Bernardetia sp. MNP-M8: one gene and its partners. The main gene of each other region encodes a partner of the protein of the gene in region 2 in a complex. Links are inferred from orthologs where the notes say so. Each region holds a gene or a part of one and is shown on either strand. Other genes may lie near its edges. The genes, in order: V9L04_RS20055, V9L04_RS10365 and V9L04_RS19060.

Region 1 (5,148 bases), 2.5 Mb from region 2 along the record:
GTGATTCAACTCAATGATGCTGTTTTTGCAAGTACAGTAACTTATTTTATTCCCATTGTAGCCATTTTTTGGGGAGTAATTGATGATGAACCTTTACAGTCTGGGCATTTTATTGGAATGGCTCTGATTATATTTGGTGTTTTTGTGGCAAATAGATGGAAGTAGATTAGTATTTTTCATTAAAAAAATAGTTTCATGCTTTTTTTCAAATCTTGCTGTTGGTCAGTGCCTTACTGAGTCCCAATAGTTTTTATAAGAAGATTCTGTATATAAGTGCATATAAGAATCAAGAATTTTTTTAATAAAATACTTGTAATTTTATACTATTCTTTATTCTATTTTTCCAAAAAAATTGTATCTTAGTTTTGGAACAGTTAAATTATTTATCTCAAAAATAAATTTAGTTCTTTTTTAACAAAATAAACTATTCTTTAGTTAATACGACATTCTGTTTCGGAATTCTGTACAGAAAATAATTTTTAAACAGATTCATACAATGTAGCTAGAATAAAATTAGGCTTTTTTATTGCTTTATTTTATACAAATTGTGCAAATTTTAATTTTCTCAAAACCATTGCCTTTTAAGCCTAAATTTACTTTAAATTAGGTTTATTTTAATCACTCAAAAAAATCACTACAAACAATGTCCACCACAAATTCAGCCAACTCAACTACCAATCACGACTCAAATTCAGTATCAAATTCTTTCGGTTATATTAAAGACAATAATGTTTACTTAAAAGCATACAATGACAAATCAGACAGACAAATCGGAGTAGTCAAAGAAAGTGCAGAAGCAAGTATTGCTTATTTTGAAGACCGTTATCAAAAATTATTAGAGAAAGTAGAAGAAGTAGCACAAGCTATCGAAGAATCTCAAAATAAAGGTTCTTATCTTATGAAACTGGTTCATATTAGAGAATCTTTAGAAACTTACAACTCTATAGGTGACTATACAGCCGTAGAAAAACGTATTTTAGAATTAGAACAAGGAATTGAAGACTATATTTCTGAAAATAGAGTAAAAAACACAGAAATAAAAACGGCTTTATTAGCCGAAGCACAAGAGCTTAAAGATAGCGACGACTGGGAAGAAGTTTCTGAATATCTTAAAGACCTCAAAATGCGCTGGATACGAACAGGCAGTGTGGGTGAAGAAGACGAAGAAATGTCAGAAGAATTTGATAGATGCTTAGATGTTTTTTTTGAACGACGAAAAGCATTTTTTGATAATGAAAGAATTGTCAATGATGAGCGAATTCTGAAATACAAACGTATTAGTAATAAAGTTAGAAAGCTCAATTATCAAAAAGAAAAAACGCCTGAAATGCGTCAAGAAGTAATAGACTTGCAAAAAGCATGGAAAGATGTAGGCGTAATTCCGAAATGGAAATACCTAAAATTATATAGAAACTATAAACGAGAAGTTGATATTTTCTTTGGTAATCCTGAGCAGAGCAATGATAGTTATGGGTCGTATCGTCAAGAACCACCCATTCCAACTACTCCAGAGGGAATCTTGGAAGCCAAACGCAAAATGACTGAAGAAGTAGAAGAAATTGCAAATAAGTTTGAAAATGTACATTTGAATAATGTCAAGACAAAACAAGTGCAATGGAAAAAAATGGGTATCATTAAAAACAATGATGAAGACCGTTTATTAAACAATCGTTTTCATGCTGCTTGTAGTGAAATATTTACGCATGTATTTTTAGAAAATGATGCAAAACAAAACTTTGAAGGCTACGAAGAAAAAACTGGTTTCGAACAATTAAAACTCAAAATCAAACTTATCAAAGATAGCATTAGAGAAGAAGAACCAAAACTTCAACAAATTGCTAAGAACATTCCTCAAGATAGTTATGGCAGACCTATGTTTGATAGAAATGAGCCTTCTCATGCACCTGTTCGTTCCGAATATATGAATCTTTTGAATGTAATCCGAACAAAGAAAAGGTTATCTAAAAAGTTTCAAAATCAACTCAACAGTAGCTATAATTTTTAGTAAAATAGCGTTCAAGCTGCAAAAAAACTACTGTGTAATTTAGTTTACAAAACGTATTTATATAAAAAATGAATATTCCAACTACCACCAAACTCACACAATCCGAAAAAACAGGACAAGGAGGTTTGGTGGTTACTTCTTTAGAAAATCTTATACAGTGGGCTAGGTTATCATCTCTTTGGCCTATGACTTTTGGTTTGGCATGTTGTGCTATCGAAATGATGGGAACTTATGCTCCTCACTACGATTTAGATCGTTTTGGTGTTTTTCCTCGTGCCTCTCCTCGTCAGTCTGATGTTATGATTGTGGCAGGAACAGTAACTTTCAAAATGGCTGATAGAATAAAACGCCTTTATGAACAAATGGCAGAACCTCGTTATGTAATTTCGATGGGAAGTTGTGCCAATTGTGGAGGACCTTATTGGGAACATGGCTATCATGTGGTAAAAGGAGTAGACAGAATAATTCCTGTTGATGTGTATGTAGCTGGCTGTCCTCCACGCCCAGAAGCTCTTATTGGAGGAATTTTGAAGTTACAAGAAAAAATTCGTTCCCAAGCTCCTACACCAACAGGTATTTTGAATCTCAAAAAATAAAATTAGCTTAATAAAGGTTATCACGGTTAATTTAGTAATGTTCATTTTTCCGTAGCGACAGGTTTGCAAACCTGTCGCTACGGAAAAATAAGACTGTTTTGCTTGTCTATAACTTGCTAATTATTAGACCTGTAAATAACCGTGATAATGTTTAATATTGAGCTAATTTTATATTTCTCTTCTGAGCCAGCCTGTTATGCTCATCCTGTTTCGTTTTTCACTTGGCAGAACTTCATGCCAAATCATTTCACTTCGCATACAGACAAAACGATTAAAGATAGGTAAAATATCAGTTTCAACTTTGTTTTTAGCATCTTTATCATAGATTCTAAGTTTTCCTCCATCTTCTTCTTTCCAGTCTTGATTAAAATAAAGAATGCAAGAAATAAAACGTCTTTGAGCTGTTTGATGGTTGTCTAAGTGCTTTTTATAAAAACTTTTTGGAGGATAGATAGCAAAATGTCCCTCAAAGTTATTTAAAGATAAATATAGCTCTTGATTGAGAGTCTGTTTGAAATTATCTATTTGAGTCCAGTAAAGTTGTTGAAATTCTGTCAAGTCATTGGGTTGAAGCCATTTTACATAATCACTTCGTATTTCTGGGCGTAATTGCCAATCTACACCTCGTCTACCTATTCCTGCTGGGTCAAATTCGCCTTTTTCATATTCATCATTTAATTCTTTTCGAAGAGAATTTGCAATTTCTAAAGGCAAAAAATCATCAACAGTTGCCCATCCTTTATCTGCTAAACCGTCAATAAGAAGATTTATTTTATCTGATTCTATTAAAGGTATTGAATTCATAATTTTTTTTTGAATGAGTTATAATTTTTTTAAACAATTTTCTACTACATGTCTTTCTTATTCTGAATCACAAAGTTACAGATAAAAGACCAACAAAAATTTCTTGTTTCAAACTTCTTTTTACATCTTGTTTTAATTTATATTTTAAGAAAAATAGCAAAATTTTAAAATAAAACGTGTTTTTTGATGAATTGCTATTGGTATTTGATAATTTTTGAACGTATATTTGTAGCTATATTATTCAATAAACGAATCCTTATTAAGTAATTTATTCAAACGCAAAAATAGACCTAAAAAAACAGAATACATGATTAATTTAACTGTAATTCTTGCAGGACTTGCCGTTTTCGGAGTTGTTACACTTCTTCTTGTAGGATTGCTTCTTGTTGCAAAGGCACAATTAGTACAAAGTGGAGATGTAAAAATTACTGTGAATGGTAATGATGGCGATCCGATTGTTGTTGCTGCTGGCTCAACACTCCTTTCTACACTTGGCGATAACAAAATATTTTTACCTTCTGCCTGTGGTGGTGGTGGTACGTGTGCCATGTGTAAATGTATCGTAGATGACGGTGGTGGCGATGTTTTGCCTACCGAAGTCGGACATTTGAGTCGCTCTGAACAAAAAGAAAATGTTCGTTTGGCTTGTCAAGTGAAGGTAAAGAAAGACATGCAAATCCGTATTCCAGAAGAGATTTTTGGAATCAAAAAATGGGAATGTACTGTCAAATCTAACTACAATGTAGCTTCTTTTATCAAAGAATTTGTAGTAGAGTTACCTCCAGGGGAGAGTTTACACTTTGAGTCAGGTGGATATATTCAGATTGATGTTCCTCCAATTACAGTAGATTTCAAAAACATAGATATTAGTCCACTTCCAAATGATCCAGGTGGAAAAGATAAATTTAGAGACGAATGGAACAAATTTGGTCTTTGGGATTTGAAAATGGTTAATGATGAGCTAGAATTTAGAGCTTATTCTATGGCAAATCACCCAGCAGAGGGAAATATTGTCATGCTTAACATTCGTATTGCTACTCCACCTTGGGATAGAGCAAATAACAAATGGATGGATGTAAATCCAGGTAAATGTTCTTCGTATGTATTTAATTGTAAAGAAGGAGATAAAGTAAATATCTCAGGACCTTATGGTGAATTCTTTATTAAGGATACAAACAAAGAAATGATTTATATCGGTGGTGGTGCTGGTATGGCTCCATTGCGTTCTCATATTTTCCACTTATTCCATACTCTTAAATCTGACCGTAAGGTTTCGTTTTGGTATGGTGGACGTTCGAAAAGAGAGCTTTTCTATGTAGATGAATTTAGAGCTATCGAAAAAGAATTTCCGAATTTTACATTTAATATTGTACTTTCAGAACCATTACCAGAAGATAATTGGGATGGTAAAGTAGGTTTTGTTCATCAATCTTTGATAGATAATTATCTTTCTAAACATGAAGATCCAGAAGAAATTGAATTTTATTTCTGTGGACCTCCAATGATGAATGCAGCCGTTTTGAAAATGTTAGATGATTATGGCGTTCCACAAGAACACATCATGTTTGATGACTTTGGTGGATAAGAAAGTGAAATTATGAATGGTGAATTATGAAGGTAAAACCATTAGCTTCATTACTTATAGATAAATAAAAAATGCTTGAAATTTCTAATTAGAAATTTCAAGCATTTTTTTTATGTCATTTATGTAGCTCACTCTTTAGAGTGAAAAAGTATTATTTT
Region 2 (5,056 bases):
TAGGTTTTAATAAAATTACAATTAACCTTGTATCTACAATAAATTGTTTTGCTATGTTAAAGCAATAGTTTTACTATTTATATAGTGAAAATTCAAAAACTATGCCTTTTGGATAAAATGTTATTTTTCAATAGTTTCTTTTAATTTTAATTACTTAGTAATTAAGGACTTACAAAGTTAAGACCAATACGGAAATACATAGGTAAACCAAGACTTCCTATTGATACTTCATTTGCATCATTACTTGCTCCATTTGCCAAATCAAAACGATATGCAGGAGCTACACCAGCTTGAAGATTCAGACGAATAAAACTAGAAAGTGCTTTATTGAGTTCGATACGCCCACGAATTTCAGATTTACTTAGTTCATAATTATTGGTAGCAAATATATCATTGTTAGGCGAATTTTGTAAGAGATAGCTTTGTCCCTCTAACTCATAACCAAAATTAAGTGACGATTTTGCAGAAAAATTATAACGTAGAGAGCCACGAGCAGGTAATAATAATTCCATTCCCCATTTATTATTAAACGTTTTATTCCACATGAAGATAGGCACATGTAAAAGTTTACCACCACGATATGTACGAGTAACACCAATAGCTAAGTTTTGATTATCACTTTTCTTCCAACCATAAAGTAGAGAAGCAGTATATTTCATCTTTCCAAAATCTGGCTCTACTTCTCCAGCATCATACGTTCCAATACTATAATTTCCATTGAGTGAAGTAGCAGCTTGAAATATAAGAAAATGTTTTTCATCAAGAGGTTTGAAAGCTAAAATTCCTAACGTAGCTGTACGAAGTGGATTGTTATTTAATGAAAGAGCTAAAGCATCTCTAGTATCTACTTGATCAAAATTATAACGACTTTCCCAATATGAAAAAGTAGCATTGAAAATAATATTACTCTTAGATACTAAAGGAATATTAGCATCCAAACGAATACCATGATTTAGACTGATAGGAGATGTGTAACTAAAAGTGCTATCACTATCATCTGGGTTTATAGATTCTAGTTCTGAGCCAAACATAAAATCATAGCTCAAACCGATAAGTGTAGTAGGATTTAAGTTATTGATTTTATTATTACAATATTTTTTAATGACTGTATCATCAGCTTCTTCAAAGCCATCCATACTAAATTCTTCTTCTTCATCAGGTGCAATGACATCACCTGTATCTACTTGTGCTTTGGCTAGGAAGAGATTACCAAAAAGACAAAAGCAAAATAAAAAGGCAATCGCAAATAAACGGTATCTTTTGTTCATAAAATAAAAGTTTTTGGAGGTTTGTGTGTAATTTTGTAGTTACTGTAAAATAAGAATTGATAATTTTATAAATGAATCACTAATATATTAACATTTCTTTAAAAACCTACTACTAAGAATAAAATTCTGATAAACACAGCATTTTTGAAATAAAGTTTTGAATATATACATCTTTCCTTAAATATAGATAAATCAATTTACTTTCTTTATATTACTATCAAATATAATAGTATGACTATTACTTTCCTAATATTTCTTACACTTTCTCTAATTTTATTTAATACACTGGTGGGTGTATATGTTGAGCGTAAAGTTTCTGCTTTCATACAAGACCGTATTGGTCCTACTGAAACAGGAAAATACGGTCTTTTACAAACGTTTGCTGATGTAGTCAAACTACTTTTTAAAGAAGATATTATTCCCTCTTCTACAAATAAATTCTTATTCAAATTTGCCCCTGTTCTAGTTTTTATAGCTGTTTTTGCAGGTTTTGCGCTTGTTCCCTTTACAGCAAATTCTGAAACTGAAATGCCTTTAGGTATTTTGATTTGGCTAGGTATTGTAGCCTTAGATGTAATAGGAATTTTGATGGCTGGTTGGGCTTCTAGCAATAAATTTTCATTGTATGGATCTGTTCGTTCGTTGGCTCAAATGGTTTCGTATGAACTTCCTCTAGGACTTTCTATTTTGTGTGTGGTAGTTTGGAATGGTTCTTTAGATTTACAAGAAATTAGTCAGGCACAAGGAATTTTTGCAGAAAAAACGACCTATTTATTTGGTATTTCATTTTTAAATATAGAAACTCAAACTATTGGAGGACTTTTGTCTTGGAATATCATTTCAATGCCATTTTTCTTTATTGTCTTTCTGATTTTCTTTATTTCTGGACTTGCACAAGCCAACCGAACACCTTTTGACATTCCAGAAGCAGAATCAGAACTTGTAGCAGGTTTTCAAACAGAATATTCAGGAATGCGTTGGGCATTTTTGATGTTGGCAGAATATGGAATGATGCTTTTGATAGGACTTCTGACAAGTATTTTATTTTTTGGAGGTTGGAATAGTCCTTTTCCTAATATTGGGAGTTTTGAGTTAGCTAATTATACAAGTGGAGAAATTGGACATTTTTCGTCTTATCTATGGTCTTTCTTTTGGCTGATGAGCAAAACTATTATTTTTATGCTTATTCAGATGTGGATTCGTTGGAGTTTTCCTCGCCTTCGTGTCGACCAACTAATGACAATGTGTTGGAAATATTTACTTCCTTTTTCTTTAGGTATGCTTGTTTTGACAGCTTTTTGGAAGGTTTTCTTATCATAAATTTCTGTGTGTCTTGCTATATGTCGTCGGTGAGATATCGAAAACGGCAAGAGAATCATTTACTATACATTTTTGGCTATCAAATAATTGATAAATGCAGAACAAGAAACTAGCATAAACTTAGCATCTTCAAACTTAATTTCTTGACTGCCTTCAAATAATTTGTGTCTAATTCCTCCTTCATTATTTGTATAGCCATATAAAGAATTAATAGCTGTCTTAAATTCAACACCTAAATTCAATTTTCGTTCTGTTTTAGCTAATGCTTTTCCGAAAGTGGCTTTATTATCCTCAGCAATAATACAACATAAAGATTCCACAGCAGAGATAGCTTCTTTTATGGAGTTACGGTAATCTGGATTTTCTCTATCTGAAAATAGTTGAATAGCCGTTTTGAGATGTTCATTTACTGAATTATAAGGAGATTGAGCAGCTTCTTCTACTTCATTAATTTCTTCTTGTGAAGTAATTGGAGTTACTAGATTATTTACTATTCTATAACCTGACATTTCTTTCTCTAATGCTTCATTAATTTGTGATGCAAATCCATCAATTTTATAAGGTAAATAGAATTCAAGTAACTCATAAATTTCATACCAGCTAGTCTGAAAAAAAAACTCTTTTAAATTTGCACGTATCTTAGCCTTATAGTCATTATTTCCTAGGACAGGAATTTCATCAAGAGGAAGTAATAAAAACTCTCCCCAAAAATTTTCCATAAAGTGATAGTATAACGTTTTAGGATCATCTGTACCATATAGAAATCTCTCATACGTTACCTTTTTTAGGAAAATATTCCAAAGCCTGTTTTTCAATCTCTCATCAATATCATTTATTTGTAAATCTAATCTAGGCTTTACAATTCCCATTCTTTCCGAAAAACGTCTATTCATTTCTGTATTTATTTGTAGTTTATAAATCAAATACAATATAAACAAAAAAATCGTTCAAGTAATTCTTAAACGATTTTTAAAAATTCTATTATATGTAAACCGTCGTTGAGGTCTGAACCGTCAACGAGGATTTATAAATTTACTTCATCATCTCATCAGCAAAAGCCAATAATTTATCTTCTGAAAAATAATCTCCCATTATTTGTAGTCCGATAGGCAAACCTTCTTTGTCTGTTCCGTTTGGAATAGAAATCGCAGGAATTCCGACCACAGAAGCAGGAACAGTAAACAAATCAGCTAAATAAAGTTCTACCGTTTCGCCTTCATATTTTCCAATTTCAAAGGCTGTTGTAGGCGTTGTTGGAGAGATAATGAAATCATAGTTGGAGAATAATTCTTTCATTGCTTCCTGTATTTTGCGTCTTACTTTTTGTGCTTTCGTAAAATAAGCATCGTAATAACTTGCGCTAAGAACAAACGTTCCTAACATAATTCTGCGCTTGACTTCCTTACCAAAACCTTCTGTACGTGTTTTTTTGTACATCGATTCCAAATCGGTAACATTCGGACTACGGAAACCATAACGAACACCATCATATCTTGATAAGTTTGTACTTGCTTCTGCCGTAATCAAAATATAATAAGTAGGTAAAGCATATTTGAGAAGAGAAAAATCTACTTCTTCTACTTGATAGCCTTCATTTTTTAGTTTCTCAATTTTTGAAATTGTTGCAGCTTTTATTTCTTCGCTTAATCCTTCAGAATGCAAAGTTTCTTTGATGTAAGCAATTTTTGGCTTAGTATTACTTTCTGAATCTTGCTTTAATAATTCAGAATATTTTGGCACTTCTCTTTGAGAAACTGTACTGTCATTATCATCTTTTCCAGCAATAACTTCTAGCGTAATAGCAACATCAGCAGCATTATTTGCAAAAATTCCAATGCTATCAAAAGATGATGCAAAGGCAATCAAACCATAACGAGAAATACGTGAATAGGTTGGTTTCAAACCAACAATTCCACAAAAAGCAGCAGGCTGACGCACAGAGCCACCTGTATCAGAACCCAATGAAACCATACACATTCCTGCCTGAACTGCCACAGCAGACCCTCCAGAACTTCCCCCCGGAACTCGGTTTGTACCAATTTCATTTTTTACAGCTCCAAAAGCAGAATTTTCATTGGAAGAACCCATCGCAAATTCATCACAGTTTTGGCGACCAATAACGATAGCATCTTCTTTCAAAAGACGTTCTACGGCTGTTCCATCAAATTGAGATTCAAAACCTTCTAGCATTTTTGAAGATGCGCCTAATTTATGGTCTTTATGACACAAAACATCTTTCAATCCGACAATCATTCCAGCTAGTTTTCCTGCTGTTCCGTTTTGGATTTTTTCATCGACAAGTTTTGCCTGTGCTTTAGCTTCTTCATCATAAACTTCTAAAAAAGCATTCAAAGAAGGATTTTTTTCGTGGATGACTTTCAAATAATGTTCTACCAATTCTACACAAGTAAGAGTTTTGTTTTGAATGGCTTTTTGGACAGAAGCAAAGGAATCTATATAAGTTTTCA
Region 3 (5,025 bases), 2.2 Mb from region 2 along the record:
ATAAAACTGTCAACCACCTCAACGAAATCCTTTCAAATTATCAAGTATTTTATCAAAATCTAAGAGGTTTTCACTGGAATTTATTGGGTCATCATTTCTTTTCTCTTCATGTAAAATTTGAAGAACTATATAATGAAGCGCAATTAAATATTGATGAAATTGCAGAGCGAATCCTTACTTTAGGACATACACCTCTTCATACTTACGAAGATTATCTCAAAAACTCAACAGTGAAAGTTCACAAAAATATAAGTGATGAGAAAAAATCAGTAGAATCAATTATTACTGATTATTCTATTCTTATCAAGAAAGAACGTGAAACGCTTTCTGTTGCTGGTGATGCTCAAGACGAAGGAACAACAGATATGTTGGCAGGATTTATCAAAGTACAAGAAAAAACAGTTTGGATGCTTTCTGCTTGGTTGGGAAGTAACAAATAACAAACTTATTGGCTCTTCCGACTTTTTACGAAATATTGTGTGTTCAGTTCCTCAGAACTGAAAAAAAACGCTTCCTCAGAAGCGTGATTTAAGCAATATCATGTTTCTGAGGAAGCGTTTCGTTCGTTTTTGAGAACGGTGTAACCCTCAGCGAAGCTAAAACGAACGCACACCCTTTTATAATTTCGCTTATGAACACATTTTAAATGCAAATTTAGAGTGTGTTTTTTTTGTTATTTTCTTTTTACCTTTACATAAAAATATAGATTTCAACACTTCTCCTTCAATACATTTATTTTATAGAAATGCCAAAGCAATTTGTGAGCAATAATTATTATAGTTTAACTATAAATACAGAAAAAAATAGAGCATATTCTATAATAAAAGGTAGTTGTAAAAACTTATCAGCAGTTTTGGAATATAAGAAAGGTTGGGAAAAAGCTATTGAAAGTGGTTTTTTGCTAGAAAGTTTTACCGTTTTGGCAGATGCAAGACTTATGGGGCATATGAGCTTAGAAATAGAACAAGTTCATCAAAAAATACAGGCTTACTTATTAGAAAATGGAATGAAAGCTGTTGCACAATTAGCCTCTCTAAATGATATTGCTAATATGCAGGTAGCTAGAGCTACTACTCGTTCGAAGACTCCTATTACTGCTTTTGCTACATTAGAAGAAGCAGAAAATTACTTAGATACTATTTAAAATTATATTTTCAATAAGTTAGCTTAAAATACCAACACACCTATTTTAAAATAACTTCAATACTATTTTGATATGAAACAAGGAATAAAAATAATTTGCCTATCTCTCTTTTTAGTTTTTTCTTTTTCTTCTTGTACTTCTTTGTTTGGTTCGAAGAAAGATAATTCTAACAGTTCTATTAAAGCTGGAAAACATAGTGAAACAGGAATTGCATCTTATTATGGAGATAAGTATGAAGGAAGACCAACAGCAAGTGGTGAAAAATTCAGACAAAAACTAATGACTGCAGCACACAGAACCCTTCCTTTCGGTACAATGGTAACTGTTACTAATTTAAAAAATGGAAAACAAATTAGAGTCAGAATAAACGATAGAGGACCTTTTAAAAAAGGGAGAGTTATTGATGTTACCCGAAAAGGTGCAGAAAAATTAGATTTTATTCGTGACGGACTAACTAAAGTAAAAATAGAATATGATTGATAGAACAAAAAATGAGGCAACAAAAAAAGCTATTTACCGAATTTGTAAATAGCTTTTTTGAGAAATGAACTTATTATTAAATAACATCAATAAAAAAGAACAAATTATTTGTTGCTTCTAGTTAAAATAAATGAATCATTTTGATCATTTACAATAACTAATCTATTATCTGAATATTCAGTAATTTTAAATTTATTTCTAGTAGATGGTTCTGCTATAATATTTTTATTATCATTATAGTCATAAAGACCACCAAGATATAAGTATAATTCATCTCCTGTTCCATCTACATTCCAATTTCCTGTAGTTCTTCCTCTAGTATAAATTTCATCAGGTGATGCTTGATATGTTCCATCTTTATAGAGTTCTAAATTATAATCAACATTTTGTTCGTTGGTAGAGGTCATATCCCAACTACCAGCTATTTCAATAGCAGCATTATTCGTGTTCTTCTTATTATCTTTATCATCATCAACTAAAGGATCTATTGGATACAATACAGTATCAAAATCGGTAGGAGTTGGGTCAATATTTATTTTGGCAAGATTTTCTGATTGAGCTGATTCTTCCACAAATACTTCTTGACGAGTTTCTTCTACTGCTTCACTAGCACAACTAGATAAACCACCTACGATAATACTAGCTGAAAGAATAAATTTGATTGCGTTTGATTTGATTGGAGTAAACATATTAAAAAAATTTAGGTTAAAAAATAAGTTCTAATTAAATTAATAGAACTATATACATATAAATTACAGAATGATAAAAATAAATTATTTCAAAAAAAAATGAAATAATACATCTGTTATGTATTTTGACAATATAAGTAAATATTAAAAACTTATTGAATATAAAGTATTTAATAAAAATTTATACTCTTATAACGGAACTTAATAAAATTTTGTTTCAAAAAATTTGTATTTTGTTGAAAAAAAACCATGTAAAGTTCAACAAAGGGCAGTTAAAAAGCCCATATCAGTTAAGATTATGGGCTTTTAAAAGACAACTAAGCAGCATCTTTTATATTAGTTAGAGTGGTTATCTCCTCCTAAACTATAATAATTATTTTCTTCATCTTCTGAGCCAATGCTTTCTTGTTGATCATCCAATTCAGCACCAGGAACATCAATAGTTTCTCCTTCAAAATTTGATTTTGCATTATGCAAAGGAGCTTCTTCATAAAGTTCATTTCTATGATTTGGAGTAGGAATTCCTTTATCCACTACTAATTCATCATCATTGTCAATACTGGCTACTTTTTTTCCTTGATTATAAATATCCTCCTTTGGATCATAATCAAATTTGTCTTTAAAGAATTCTTCTGGAGAATCGGTATTTTTATTTTGTTTTTTATCTGGCGTTTTCATAAAAAAAAGTTTTAGTTTAAAAAATAAGAGGTGTGAAAATAAAAGTTATTCACTCTCTTTAAAAATATAAACACTAAAACTTATCTAAATGTTGAAAATAATTTGAAAGAAATAAATCTGAGTTAAAATGAGTTTTGGCTACCTATCGACTTCTCCCAAATTAATATCTAAAGAACCAACAATAGCAATCAAATCAGAAAGTAGAGTATTTTGGGCTAAATAAGGCAACACAGAAAGATTACAAAAGGAAGGCGCACGAACTTTCAAACGAAAAGGAATATCTCCTTTTTTATATTTTGGATTTTGTCTAAAGAAAAAGCCAAGTTCACCTTTCGGACTTTCGCCTCTAAAATAAAAATCAGTTTGAGGTGGTTTTATACGTTTTGGAACAAGTGCTTGTGGGTCAAAATCTCGTGTTCGTTTATGTTCTTTAGTAAGTTTCTCAATACATTGTTCAATTATTTTTGAAGATTCTTTGCACTCTTGAAAGCGAACAAAATTTCTATCCCAACAGTCACCTGTTGTTCCCATTTTTCCCTCTCCAATCGGAATGTCAAAATCTACTTCTTCATAAATTGAATATTTATCTACTTTTCTCAAATCCCATTTCAAACCCGAAGCCCGAAGCATTGCACCTGTAACTCCATAGTTAATAGCTGTTTGCATTGGCAAAACTCCTACATTTGCTGTTCTTGAAACAAATATTCTATTATTGATAAGTAAGTTTTCCAAGTCATCTAATTTAGGTTTCAAATGATTTAGATATTCACTACATTTTTCTTCAAAATCTAAAGGTAAATCATAATATAAGCCACCAATCCAAATATAATTGTATAAAAGACGTGCGCCACTTATCCATTCTAACAATCGTAAAATATATTCTCGCTCTTTCATTAGCCACAAAAAAGGTGTAGTTGCTCCCACATCAACAGCATACGTTCCGATAGCAATAAAATGAGAAGCAATTCGATTGAGTTCTGCCACCAAAACACGAATATATTCTACTCGTTTTGGTATTTTGTCTGTCATTCCTAACATTTTTTCTACTCCCAGTGCATAAATATGTTCCGAGTTCATGGAAGCAACATAATCCATTCTATCTATGTAGGGAATAATTTGGGCGTAATTCAGACTTTCAGCATGCTTTTCAAAACAGCGATGCAGATAACCAATATGTGGAACAACTTCTCTTACAACTTCACCATCTGTAATAACTTCCAAACGCAAAACACCATGCATAGAAGGATGTTGAGGTCCTAAATTAAAAAGCATTTCCTCACTTTTGAGAGTATCAGAAGTGTATTTTGTGGGTTCAGATTGTTGGTGAAAGGACATAGGAATGATTAAAATTACGAATTTAATGTGTTGAATACTAAAGGTTAAAGGTTATCACGGTTATTTTTGTATAACAGTCTTCCAGACTGTTGGATAGGATAAAATACTGCTTTTTATGTTCAGACAAGATGTCTGAACTATCTTAACACAAACCGTGATAAGGTTTACTAATGACTTATAAAAAAAAAATATTTTAATTAATTTCTATTTATTATGAAAAAGTTTCGAATTAAATTTTTAGGAAAACGAATTAAAATTACGATTCAAAAATAAATTGTATTTGGTGAGTTTAGTTGCTAATTTTACAAAAATATGCAATCAAGTTTAATAAACAGATTATAATAAATAATTTTTATAGAATTTGACAGTAATTTATCAGAGTTTAATCCATCATAAATGATACTTTTTGTAGCTGCAATTTTGTTCGGAATTGGAATTTTGATTGTCTTGACACGTAAAAATGCAATGCTTGTCTTGATGGGAATCGAACTAATGCTAACAGCTTCTATGCTCAATTTTATTGCTTTTTCGAAAGGAATGGAAGCGCATTTATTTGTCCTTTTGATTATTGTGGTGGCTGCTGCCGAAATTACGATTGCACTAGCTTTGATTCTGAAAATCTATAACTATTTTGGACACATTGAAATAGATGAAATTTTAGAAAAAGAAGAATAAAGACACTATTTTTGTGTGTTCAAC

The links.
Region 1: the proteins of V9L04_RS10365 (region 2) and V9L04_RS20055 are in contact, whole or in part, in a crystal structure (PDB 6Y11), measured with the Thermus thermophilus proteins. The link is inferred for Bernardetia sp. MNP-M8 from one-to-one orthologs. Residues at the interface, in WP_096411122.1 of Thermus thermophilus: Arg36, Val44, Arg45, Met46, Gly47, Pro48, Asn49, Arg50, Val51, Leu57, Gln58, Ala61, Asp62, Ile64, Lys65, Ile67, Phe68, Lys69, Glu70, Ile72, Val74, Glu223, Ala224, Glu225, His233, Thr234, Glu235, Tyr236, Ser237, Trp241; in WP_096411117.1 of Thermus thermophilus: Arg16, Glu17, Gly18, Leu24, Leu27, Val28, Trp30, Gly31, Arg32, Asn34, Ser35, Trp37, Thr54, Asp55, Ala56, Asp59, Ala61, Arg62, Phe63, Gly64, Glu66, Val67, Phe68, Arg69, Ala70, Ser71, Arg73, Gln74, Ala75, Asp76.
Region 3: the proteins of V9L04_RS10365 (region 2) and V9L04_RS19060 are in contact, whole or in part, in a cryo-EM structure (PDB 6ZJN), measured with the Thermus thermophilus proteins. The link is inferred for Bernardetia sp. MNP-M8 from one-to-one orthologs. Residues at the interface, in WP_096411122.1 of Thermus thermophilus: Ala224, Glu225, Gln226, Glu227, Ala295, Trp297, Phe298, Arg299; in WP_223903221.1 of Thermus thermophilus: Pro35, Ser36, Asp139, Gly141, Ala142.

The regions. Positions count from the first base shown.
Region 1 is NZ_CP147012.1:4,964,444-4,969,591, reverse strand. Bases 918-3,837 are described here. They hold V9L04_RS20055 (NADH-quinone oxidoreductase subunit B family protein), read left to right. Parts: upstream 918-2,073; coding sequence 2,074-2,601; downstream 2,602-3,837. Other genes in these bases: nqrF (NADH:ubiquinone reductase (Na(+)-transporting) subunit F), read left to right, coding at 3,713-3,837; V9L04_RS20050 (2OG-Fe(II) oxygenase), read right to left, coding at 2,770-3,405; V9L04_RS20060 (DUF349 domain-containing protein), read left to right, coding at 918-2,005. Also shown: V9L04_RS20065 (DMT family transporter), read left to right, coding at 1-165; more of V9L04_RS20060, read left to right, coding at 644-917; more of nqrF, read left to right, coding at 3,838-4,990. UniProt on the Escherichia coli protein: NDH-1 shuttles electrons from NADH, via FMN and iron-sulfur (Fe-S) centers, to quinones in the respiratory chain. The immediate electron acceptor for the enzyme in this species is ubiquinone.
Region 2 is NZ_CP147012.1:2,493,631-2,498,686, reverse strand. What follows is about bases 716-3,543. They hold V9L04_RS10365 (complex I subunit 1 family protein), read left to right. Parts: upstream 716-1,499; coding sequence 1,500-2,588; downstream 2,589-3,543. Other genes in these bases: V9L04_RS10360 (hypothetical protein), read right to left, coding at 2,651-3,481; V9L04_RS10370 (DUF6268 family outer membrane beta-barrel protein), read right to left, coding at 716-1,268. In the rest of the region: more of V9L04_RS10370, read right to left, coding at 162-715; Asp-tRNA(Asn)/Glu-tRNA(Gln) amidotransferase subunit GatA, read right to left, coding at 3,621-5,056. UniProt on the Escherichia coli protein: NDH-1 shuttles electrons from NADH, via FMN and iron-sulfur (Fe-S) centers, to quinones in the respiratory chain. The immediate electron acceptor for the enzyme in this species is believed to be ubiquinone.
Region 3 is NZ_CP147012.1:4,720,113-4,725,137, forward strand. The notes cover bases 2,229-5,025. They hold V9L04_RS19060 (NADH-quinone oxidoreductase subunit D), read right to left. Parts: upstream 4,327-5,025; coding sequence 3,130-4,326; downstream 2,229-3,129. Other genes in these bases: V9L04_RS19050 (hypothetical protein), read right to left, coding at 2,229-2,313; V9L04_RS19055 (hypothetical protein), read right to left, coding at 2,650-2,991; nuoK (NADH-quinone oxidoreductase subunit NuoK), read left to right, coding at 4,723-5,001. Outside these bases: V9L04_RS19035 (Dps family protein), read left to right, coding at 1-440; V9L04_RS19040 (hypothetical protein), read left to right, coding at 746-1,144; V9L04_RS19045 (septal ring lytic transglycosylase RlpA family protein), read left to right, coding at 1,217-1,624; more of V9L04_RS19050, read right to left, coding at 1,729-2,228.